DNA from 3 places in the Lentzea sp. NPDC051208 genome. Region 3 is predicted to be linked to each of the others. Evidence: riboswitches for the same ligand, from Rfam matches in the RefSeq annotation. Region 3 holds a riboswitch; each other region holds the start of a gene.

Region 1 (3,268 bases), on a different contig from region 3:
CCGTCGTGGTGCGGGCTTCGAGTGCGCGGTGGGCCTCGGCGATCTCGTCGAACCGGTAGACGTCGCCGAGCACCTCTTCGGGCGTGGTGCCGAGGGGAAGGCCCAGCGAGGCGTCGTTGCCGCTGGTCGTAGCCGTGGAGCGGACGACGGTGCGCAGCTGCGAGGACGACTTCCGGATCACCGTCGAGCGGCTCGCGAAGCTGGTCGGCTCGACCTTCAGGGCGCACACCGTGCTGGCCGTGCTGCGCGGTGAGCACATCGAGTTCCTGCTGGCCCAGGGCATGACGGACGGCGAGATCCGGGCAGGCGTCATTTCACTCGCCGACACGCTCGCGGCTGAGGTTTGATGCCCGGGTGATGAACCGTCAGCTCTCCGGAACCCGCAAGAAGACGCTCCTGGAGAGGCTCGGCCCGGTACCGGACGTCGACCCCGACCGCTACGGCGACGGCGGCCCGGTGGGCGCGCTGGAGACGCGGGTCGCGGAGCTCCTGGGCACCGAGGCCGCGTTGTTCGTGCCGACCGGGACCATGGCGCAGCAGATCGCCCTCAAGTGCTGGGCGGACCGCACGCACAACCCGATCGTCGCGATGCATCCGCGGGCCCACCAGCTCGACCACGAGAACGACGCGCTCACCGTGCTGTCCGGCCTGGGCCCGATCAAGGTGCCGAACTCGCAGGTCGCGACCTGCCCGGAGCCGTACGGCACGCTGCTGCTGGAGGTGCCGGACCGCGAGGCCGGGTTCGTCCTGCCGTCCTGGGACGAGCTGACCTCGCTCGTCGACGCCGCCCGTGAGCGGGACGCGGTCGTGCACCTCGACGGCGCGCGGCTGTGGGAGAGCACCTTGGGCCTGGGCAAGCCGCTGCCGGAGATCGCGGACCTGTTCGACTCGGTCTACGTGTCGTTCTACAAGTCCCTCGAAGGCATCTCCGGCGCGGCGCTCGCCGGCACCCAGGACTTCGTCGACCAGGCACGGGTGTGGCGGCACCGGTACGGCGGCATGCTGTTCCAGCAGTGGCCGGCGGCGCTGTCCGCGTTGCACGGCCTGGACACCGTGCTGCCGAGGCTCGGCGCGTACGTCGAGCACGCCAAGGTCGTGGCCGCGGCCATGGATCTGCCCGAGCCGCACACCCACCAGTTCGCGCTGCACCTGCCCGGCGACCCGCGGCGGCTGACCGAGGTGAGCGGCGAGTTCCTCGGCGGCTTCTGGCGGGACGGGACGCTCGCGAAGACGGAGATCACCGTCGCCGAGCCCGCGCTGGAGTGGACGGCGGACGAGGTGCGACAGGCCTGGGGAGAGTTCCTGAGCTTGATCTAGGGCGACGTCGCTCACCTGGCTGTTGGACCTGGGGGTGCGAAATGCGACGATGCCGGGGCTGTGAGGGGAGTGCGAGGAAGCCGGTGCGAATCCGGCGCCGTCCCGCGACTGTGACCGGTAGAGAGAGAACCGGGAGTCAGGAACTCGTTCCCCTCTTGATCACCGACCGCGGGCGTGGACACCCGAGGAAGGACTTCGCCGAGCATGTTCCCGTTTTCGGCTGTCGTCGGACATGACGACCTCCGCCTGGCCCTGCTGCTGAACGCCGTGCACCCCGGCATCGGCGGCGTACTCGTCCGAGGCGAGAAGGGGACCGCGAAGTCGACCATCGTGCGTGCCCTCGCCGCACTGCTGCCCGACCTCGACGCGTCCCGGGGCTGCCGCTTCGGCTGCGCGCCCGGCACCACCGACTGCCCCGACGCGCCGCACGAGGGCGTCGAACGGCGGCCGGCCCGGCTCGTGGAACTGCCCGTCGGCGCCACCGAGGACCGGCTGGTCGGGTCGCTCGACCTGGAGAAGGCGCTGACCGAGGGCGTGCGGGCGTTCCAGCCCGGCCTGCTGGCCGCGGCACACCGGGGCGTCCTCTACGTCGACGAGGTCAACCTGCTGCACGACCACCTGGTCGACCTGCTGCTGGACGCCGCCGCGATGGGCCGCGCGCACGTCGAGCGCGAGGGCGTCTCGGTCTCGCACCCGTCCCAGTTCCTGCTGGTCGGCACCATGAACCCCGAAGAGGGTGAGCTGCGGCCACAGCTGCTCGACCGGTTCGGGCTGACCGTGGCGGTGAAGGCCGCCCGGGACGTCGCCGTGCGCACCGAGGTCATCCGGCGGCGGCTCGCCTACGAGGCCGACCCCGTCGCGTTCGCGGCGAAGTGGGCCGGGCAGGACGCCGAGCTCAAGCAGCAGATCACCGACGCGCGCGACAACCTGAAGCGGGTGTCCCTCCCGGACAGCGAGCTGCGCCGGATCGCCGCCGTCTGCGCCGCCTTCGAGGTCGACGGCATGCGCGCGGACCTCGTCGTGGCCCGTGCCGCCACCGCCCACGCGGCGTGGCGGGGCGTGACCGAGGTCGAGGAGACGGACGTCGAGACCGCGGTCCGGCTCGCGTTGCCGCACCGGCGCCGCCGCGACCCGTTCGACGAGCCCGGCATCGAGGAGCAGCAGCTCGAAGACGCGATGCGCCAGGCGGCCGAGCACGCGGAGGAGCCGCCGGAGGGCCCGGACGACGACGGCCCCGGCGGCGGTGAGCTGCCCGAGCCGCAGGAAGGCCCCAAGGGCAACGGGAACGCGCCTCAGGACCGTCCGGCACCGGAGCCCGCGCCCGCGTTCAAGGCGCGGCTGCTGGAGGTCCCCGGAGTCGGCGAAGGCGCGCCCGGCAAGCGTTCCCGCGCCCGTGCCCGCACCGGCCGGATCGTCCGCTCGTCCAAAGTGGACGGCAGTGGCCTGCACCTGGTCGACACGCTCACGAACGCGGCACCCCACCAGGCGGCGCGGGGCCGCAGCGGTCCCGGACTGCTGCTCACCGCCGCCGACCTGCGCAAGGCGGTCCGGGAGGGCAAGGAGTCGAACCTCGTCCTGTTCGTCGTCGACGCCTCGGGCTCGATGGCGGCGCAGAAGCGGATGTCGGCCGTCAGCGGCGCGGTGATCTCGCTGCTGCGCGACGCCTACCAGCGCCGGGACAAGGTCGGCGTGGTGACGTTCCGCGGCAACCAGGCCGAGCTCGCGCTGCCCCCGACGACCTCGGTGGACGCGGCTGCCACCAGGCTCAAGAAGATGCGCACCGGAGGCCGGACTCCGCTCGCGGACGGCCTGCTCAAGGCCCACCGCGTCCTGGAGATCGAACGGATGCGCGATCCTCAGAAGCGCCCGCTCGTGGTGCTGCTGACGGACGGCCGCGCGACGTCGTCCGGCCTGGGGGGCGACCCCACCAAGGACGCGTTGAAGGCCGCCG
Region 2 (3,268 bases), on a different contig from region 3:
TGGTCTTCGCCAGCTCCGGCGTGCGCGGATCCTGCAGGTAGCACAGGACTTCGTTGTCCGCGGGCAGGCGGCGGCGGGTCACGCCGGACGCGACCATGTTGGCGTCGCACAGGATCGGCGCGCCCGCCCGCAACGCGGCGCGGGCGTCGCGCACGACGTTCGGGGAGAACGCGACGTCGTCCGGCAGGTCGGTCATGCCGCACGCGTGGATCATGCGGACGACGACTTGCGCGACGTCGCCGGGGAACCTGGTGAGGTCCGACTCCGCGCGAATGGTGGCGAAGGACTGGCGGTAGATCTCCGCCCCGTCCTTGATGTACTGCGTCACCTGATCTCCTCGTAGCCGTCGCCGGTCGCGACGAACTCGATCACATCGCCGGCGGGACGACCGCACCGGCGGGCACAGCCGGACCAATGCACCGCGCCGGGCCTGTCGGACCTGCTCCCTAGAATTGAAATCGGGGGTACCCGGCCTGGCGCGTGTGTGTGGTGCGACGCATCGGCCTGTGCGGGCGCATGCGTCTGTGCGGGCGCATCGACCCAAGCGTGCACATCGGCCCGCACGTCGGAGAGCGACTTCGCGCAGCCGGGACGGCCGGTGCAGGCGCTGACGCCGTGCCAGGGGGAGGCGGGGTCGGTGATCAGCCCGGTGACGTCGGTGCCGGCGGGCACGACCAGGCTGCGCCACGGGGTCAGGCGGAGGGGGACGCCGGGGAGCTGCCGGGCGTCGAGCCGGCCCAGCGGAACTCCCGGGGTCAACGGTGAAGGTGCGACAGGAGTCACAACCGGCGTGAAGCGAGGGGCGTCGGTGGCGCCGAAGTGTGCGGTGATCTTTCGCACACCGCCGTCCACTTCGGACAGGCGCCAGGCGGGTCCGCGCATCGACTGGAACAGGCGGGCGGCGGTCACGACGGCGTCGACCGGGTCGGACACGCGGATACCTGTATCGGTACCGGCGAGCAGGAGCACGTCTCCGACGAGGCCGAGGTCGCCACCCAGTCCGCTCACCGAAGCGCCGACCGTGACCAGGAAACGCCCTGGTAGCGAGGCCAGCTCGGGGTCCGCGCACAGGGCCGCGTCCAGCGCGTCGACCAGGGCCTGGTTGTCGTCCAGGGGCGCCGCGATGATGTTGCGGATGCGCTCGTGCGACCAGGAGGGCAGCAGGCCCGCCGCACGCATCCGCTCGCCCAGCTCCACCCCGTCCGCGAGCCCCCTGATCTGGAGGTTCGCCCGCGAGGTCAGCTCGATCGAGCCGGTGCCGAGTTCGGCGGCTGCAAGACGGACGGCATCCCACTGAGCAGCGGAAAGAGTGCCTCCGGGCACCCGGATGCGCGCCAGCCCGCCGTCGGCCGCGGCGTGCAGCTCGACGGCGCCGGGGCAGGCGTCCGGGTGACTACGCATAGGTCGGACTGTAACCCGCCGGTTAGGGTGAGCCCGAACGACGAAGCGCAGGAGGAAGCCGGTGTGAATCCGGCGCGGTCCCGCCACTGTGACCAGCGAACACCGCTGGGAGTCAGGAACTCCGCTTCGCCAGTCACCCGCACTTTGGGGCGAGGACCCCACGAGGGATGGAGCCTGCGTGATCCTGCTGCTGTCGACCTCCGACACCGACCTGCTGTCGGCGCGTGCGAGCGGAGCCGAGTACCGGCTCGGCAACCCCGCCCGGCTCACCGTCGACGACCTGCCCGCGCTGGTCGACGACGTCGACCTCGTCCTCGTGCGCATCCTCGGCGGCCGCCGGATGTGGGAGGAAGGCCTCGACTGGCTGCTGGCGGGCGGGCTGCCCGTCGTGGTGCTCGGCGGTGAGCAGCAGCCCGACGCGGCGCTGATGGAGCTGTCCACGGTGCCCGGCGGTGTGTGTGCCGAGGCGCACCTCTACCTCGCGCACGGTGGTCCGGCGAACCTCACCGAGCTGCACAAGTTCCTGTCCGACACCGTGCTGCTGACCGGCCACGGCTTCGAGGCCCCTGCCGCCACCCCCTCGTGGGGTGTGCTGGAACGGGAGACGCGGCCGGAGGAAGGCCCGACGGTCGCGGTGCTCTACTACCGCGCGCACCACGTCGCCGGGAACACGGCGTTCGTGCACGCCCTGTGCGACGCGATCGAGGCAAAGGGCGGCAGGCCGCTGCCGGTCTACTGCTCCTCGCTGCGCACCGCCGAACCCGAGCTGCTCGACACGCTGCGCCAGGCCGACGCGCTGGTCGTGACGGTGCTCGCGGCCGGCGGCACGAACCCCGCCAAGGCGTCCGCCGGTGGTGACGACGAAGCGTGGGACGTCGGTGCGCTGGCCGCGCTCGACGTGCCGATCCTGCAGGGCCTGTGCCTCACGTCGAGCCGCGAGTCCTGGGACTCCAACGACGACGGACTGTCTCCTTTGGACACCGCGACCCAGGTCGCGATCCCCGAGTTCGACGGCCGGATCATCACGGTCCCGTTCTCCTTCAAGGAGATCGACGCCGACGGCCTCACCGTCTACGTCGCCGACCCGGAACGGGCGCTGCGCGTCGCGGGCATCGCGGTGCGGCACGGCCGCCTGCGCCACATCCCGGTCGCGGACCGCAAGGTCGTCGTGATGCTGTCGGCGTACCCGACGAAGCACTCCCGCATCGGCAACGCGGTCGGGCTCGACACGCCCGCGTCGACCGTCCGGCTGCTGAAGGCCATGCAGGAGCACGGTTACGACATCGGTGACGAGCTGCCGGGCGTGCAGGAGCTCGACGGCGACAAGCTGATCCACGCGCTGATCGCCGCCGGTGGCCAGGACGCCGACTGGCTGACGCAGGAGCAGTTCGAGAGCAACCCGATCCGCATCGCCGCGGCCGACTACCGCGAGTTCCACGAGACGCTGCCCGACGAGTTCCGCGAGTCGATGCGCGAGCACTGGGGCGAGGCGCCGGGCTCGTTGTTCGTCGACTTCTCGAAGTCGAAGGACGGCGAGATCGTGCTGGCCGCGCTGCGGTCCGGCAACGTCGCGGTGATCGTCCAGCCGCCGCGCGGGTTCGGCGAGAACCCGATCGCGATCTACCACGACCCCGACCTGCCGCCGTCGCACCACTACCTGGCGGCGTACCGGTGGATCGAGTCGAACTTCGGCGCCGACGCCGTCGTGCACGTCGGCAAGCACGGCAACCTGGAGTGGTTGCCGGGCAAGACGGTCGGCATGTCGGCGTCCTGCGGCACGGACGCGGCGCTCGGCGACCTGCCGCTGATCTACCCGTTCCTCGTCAACGACCCAGGCGAGGGCACGCAGGCCAAGCGGCGCGCGCAC
Region 3 (3,268 bases):
GCGCTTCGAACTCGACCACCACGTGAACCTCCGCCCGGCTCGTCTCTACCCCGGTGTCCGCAGCCCGCTCGCGGACCCGCCGGAGATCGACATGGTGGTGGTGCGCGAGGGCACCGAGGGCCCGTACGCGGGCAACGGCGGCCTGCTCCGCAAGGACACGCCGCACGAGATCGCCACCGAGGTCTCGCTGAACACCTCGTTCGGCGTCGAGCGCGTGGTCAGGGACGCTTTCGCGCGTGCCTCGAACCGGCAGCGCCGGCACCTGACCTTGGTGCACAAGACGAACGTCCTCACGCACGCCGGCTCGTTGTGGTCGCGCGTCGTGGAGGAGGTCTCGTTGCAGCACCCGGACGTCACCGTGGCCTACCAGCACGTGGACGCGGCGACCATTCACATGGTCACCGACCCGGGCCGTTACGACGTGATCGTCACCGACAACCTGTTCGGCGACATCCTGACCGACCTCGCCGCCGCCGTCACGGGTGGCATCGGCCTGGCCGCGTCGGGAAACATGGACGTGACCCGTCGCAACCCGTCGATGTTCGAGCCGGTGCACGGTTCGGCACCGGACATCGCGGGCCAGGGCATCGCCGACCCGACGGCCGCCGTGCTGTCGGTCGCGCTGCTGCTCGACCACCTCGGCGAGCACGAGTCGGCACGCCGGATCGAGGCCTCCGTGGCGTTCGATCTGGCCACGCGTGATCACCAGTCGCCGGGTCAGACCTACGCGATCGGTGACAGGCTCGCGGCTCTCGTGTCGTCGAACGTGCGCACGGGCTGAGTTCTGCCAGACGTTTTGAAGCCCCGGCCGGGATGTTCCGGCCGGGGCTTCGGCGTTTCCGTGCGCTGGTCAGAGCTGGCCGTTGGCCTCACGCCACGCGCGTTCCTTCTGGATCCACTCGTTGTCCTGCGGGAACTCGTCGATGGACGGCACCCGGCGGATCTCGGTCTTGAACCCGGCGCCCGTCATCGGCATGCGCTTGGCCCACTCGACAGCCTCTTCCTTCGAGGAGACGTTGAGCAGGTAGAAGCCGTTGAACAGCTCCTTGGTCTCGCCGTACGGGCCGTCCGTGACGACCGGCGGTTCGGCGGAGTAGTCGACGACGACGCCCTCGGACGCCTCGGAGAGGCCTTCCGCGGCCAGCAGGACACCGGCGCGGATCAGTTCCTCGTTGAACGCGCCGACCGTCTCCAGCATCTTGTCGAAGTCGAAGTCGCCCATGTTCGCGTAGGCCTCGTCGGTGGCACGCATGATCAGCATGTACTTCACGGTGTGTCTCCCTGCTCGTGTTCCGCGTTCTGACATCCCGAGGTCGAACGGGCCCCGCACTGGATCGACATCACACCCGAAGAATTTCCGAACTTTCTGTTTTCGCAGGTAGGGTCGGCTCAGTCGTGCGTGGGGGAAGACCGGTCGAAGTCCGGCGCTGACCCGCAACGGTAGGCCTCCTCGTGAGGACGAGCCCGAACACCCGCACACGGCCGGCCTGTGTCTCCGATTCCGCCGTGGACTGCGGGAAGGACCAAGTGATCTCCAAGATCAGCGTGCTCGTCGGCGTGCTCGCCGTCAGCCTCGTCGCTGGTGTCGCGCTCGGCCCCGTCTCCGTTCCGTTCGGCCTCACGCTCGAACTGCTGTGGGCGGCGCTGACCGGCGGCACGATCCCCGCCGACCTCGCCGGGCAGTACCACATCGTCTGGAACATCCGGCTTCCCCGCGTCCTGCTGGCCGCGGTCGTGGGCGCGGGTCTGAGCACGGTCGGCGTGGCGATCCAGGCGATGGTCCGCAACGCGCTCGCCGACCCGTACGTGCTCGGCATCTCGTCGGGCGCGAGCGTGGGCGCGACGGCCGTGGCGACGCTCGGCGTCCTGTCCGGTCTCGGCGTCTACGCGCTGTCGGTGGGGGCGTTCCTGACCGGTCTCGGCGCCACCGCACTGGTCTACATCACCGCACGCACGAGCCGAGGGCTCACACCGTTGCGGCTGGTGCTGACCGGAACGGCGCTGGCGTACGGGTTCTCCGCCGTGGCGATGCTGCTGGTGTTCCAGGCACCGCGCGGTGAGGCGGCGCGGGCCGCGATGTTCTGGTTGCTCGGCAGCCTCGGCGGCGCGAACTGGCAGTCGCTGCCCGTCGCCGCCGTGGTGACCGCGGCCGGCATCGTCTACCTGTCGACCAAGGCGCGCCAGCTCAACGCGATGGCGATGGGCGATGAGACCGCGACCACGCTCGGCGTGGCGGTGAACCGGTTCCGCACGCACCTGTTCATCGTCACCGCGGCCATGACCGGCGTGCTGGTGGCGGTCAGCGGGGCCGTCGGGTTCGTAGGGCTGATGCTGCCGCACCTGACGCGCATGGTCGTGGGCGCCGATCACCGCAAGGTGCTCGCTCTCGCACCGTTGGCCGGAGCCTCGTTCCTGGTCTGGGTCGACGTGGCCGCGCGGATGCTCGCGGCGCCCGAGGAACTGCCGCTCGGCGTCATCACGGCCGCACTCGGTGTGCCGTGCTTCATCTTTTTAATGCGCCGCAGGTCCTACGTCTTCGGAGGCCGCTGATGCGGGTCGAGCTCACCGGCGTCACCGTCCGGGACATCGTCTCCGGCATCACGCTGCACGCCTCCGGCGAGGTCGTCGGCATCGTCGGCCCCAACGGCAGCGGCAAGTCCACGACGTTGCGCTGCGTGTACCGGTCGTTGAAGCCGGACGCGGGCACCGTCCTGCTCGACGGAGAGAACGTCCACAAGCGACACGGCGTCGCCCGTGACCTCGCCGCGCTCACGCAGGAGTCGCAGGTCGAGTTCGACTTCACGGTCGCCGAGGTCGTGGAGATGGGCCGCCTGCCGCACGACCGCGATCCCGCCCGCGACGCACGGGTCGTGTCCGAAGCGCTGGCAACGGTGAACGTCTCGCATCTCGCCTCACGGAGCTTCCTCAGCCTCTCCGGCGGCGAACGCCAGCGCGTGCTCATCGCCCGCGCGCTCGCCCAGGAACCGCGCGTCCTCGTGCTGGACGAGCCGACGAACCACCTCGACATCCGCCACCAGCTCGACGTTCTGGGTCTCGCACGCGGGCTGGGCGTCACCGTGCTCGCGGTCCTGCACGACCTGAACCTCGCCGCGTCCTACTGCGACCGCCTGTACGTCCTCGACGAGGGCCGGGTGGTCGCGTCCGGCACACCGGCCGAAGTGCTGGTGCCCGAACTGATCGCCAAGGTCTTCCACGTCACCGCACACGTGGTCGCCCACCCCACAACGGGAGTTCCACAGCTCCTGTT

Evidence for each region. Region 3 has a riboswitch for cobalamin ahead of AB0M48_RS33605 (iron ABC transporter permease). Riboswitches for the same ligand answer to the same signal wherever they lie in the genome.
Region 1: it holds a riboswitch for cobalamin, as region 3 does, so the genes downstream of both, AB0M48_RS08925 (putative cobaltochelatase) here and AB0M48_RS33605 (iron ABC transporter permease) in region 3, are expected to answer to the same signal.
Region 2: it holds a riboswitch for cobalamin, as region 3 does, so the genes downstream of both, cobN (cobaltochelatase subunit CobN) here and AB0M48_RS33605 (iron ABC transporter permease) in region 3, are expected to answer to the same signal.

The regions. Positions count from the first base shown of each region.
Region 1 covers NZ_JBFBAW010000003.1:319,904-323,171, reverse strand. Annotated here, with positions in the region: gene AB0M48_RS08940 (hypothetical protein) at 1-181, opposite strand, end outside; gene AB0M48_RS08935 (hypothetical protein) at 150-347, shown strand; gene AB0M48_RS08930 (beta-eliminating lyase-related protein) at 358-1,317, shown strand; cobalamin riboswitch at 1,333-1,484, shown strand; gene AB0M48_RS08925 (putative cobaltochelatase) at 1,522-3,268, shown strand, end outside.
Region 2 covers NZ_JBFBAW010000002.1:405,544-408,811, reverse strand. Annotated here, with positions in the region: gene AB0M48_RS06265 (precorrin-8X methylmutase) at 1-328, opposite strand, end outside; gene AB0M48_RS06260 (hypothetical protein) at 325-1,401, opposite strand; cobalamin riboswitch at 1,410-1,545, shown strand; gene cobN (cobaltochelatase subunit CobN) at 1,580-3,268, shown strand, end outside.
Region 3 covers NZ_JBFBAW010000016.1:155,922-159,189, reverse strand. Annotated here, with positions in the region: gene AB0M48_RS33615 (3-isopropylmalate dehydrogenase) at 1-781, shown strand, start outside; gene AB0M48_RS33610 (YciI family protein) at 851-1,270, opposite strand; cobalamin riboswitch at 1,352-1,495, shown strand; gene AB0M48_RS33605 (iron ABC transporter permease) at 1,528-2,550, shown strand; gene AB0M48_RS33600 (ABC transporter ATP-binding protein) at 2,550-3,268, shown strand, end outside.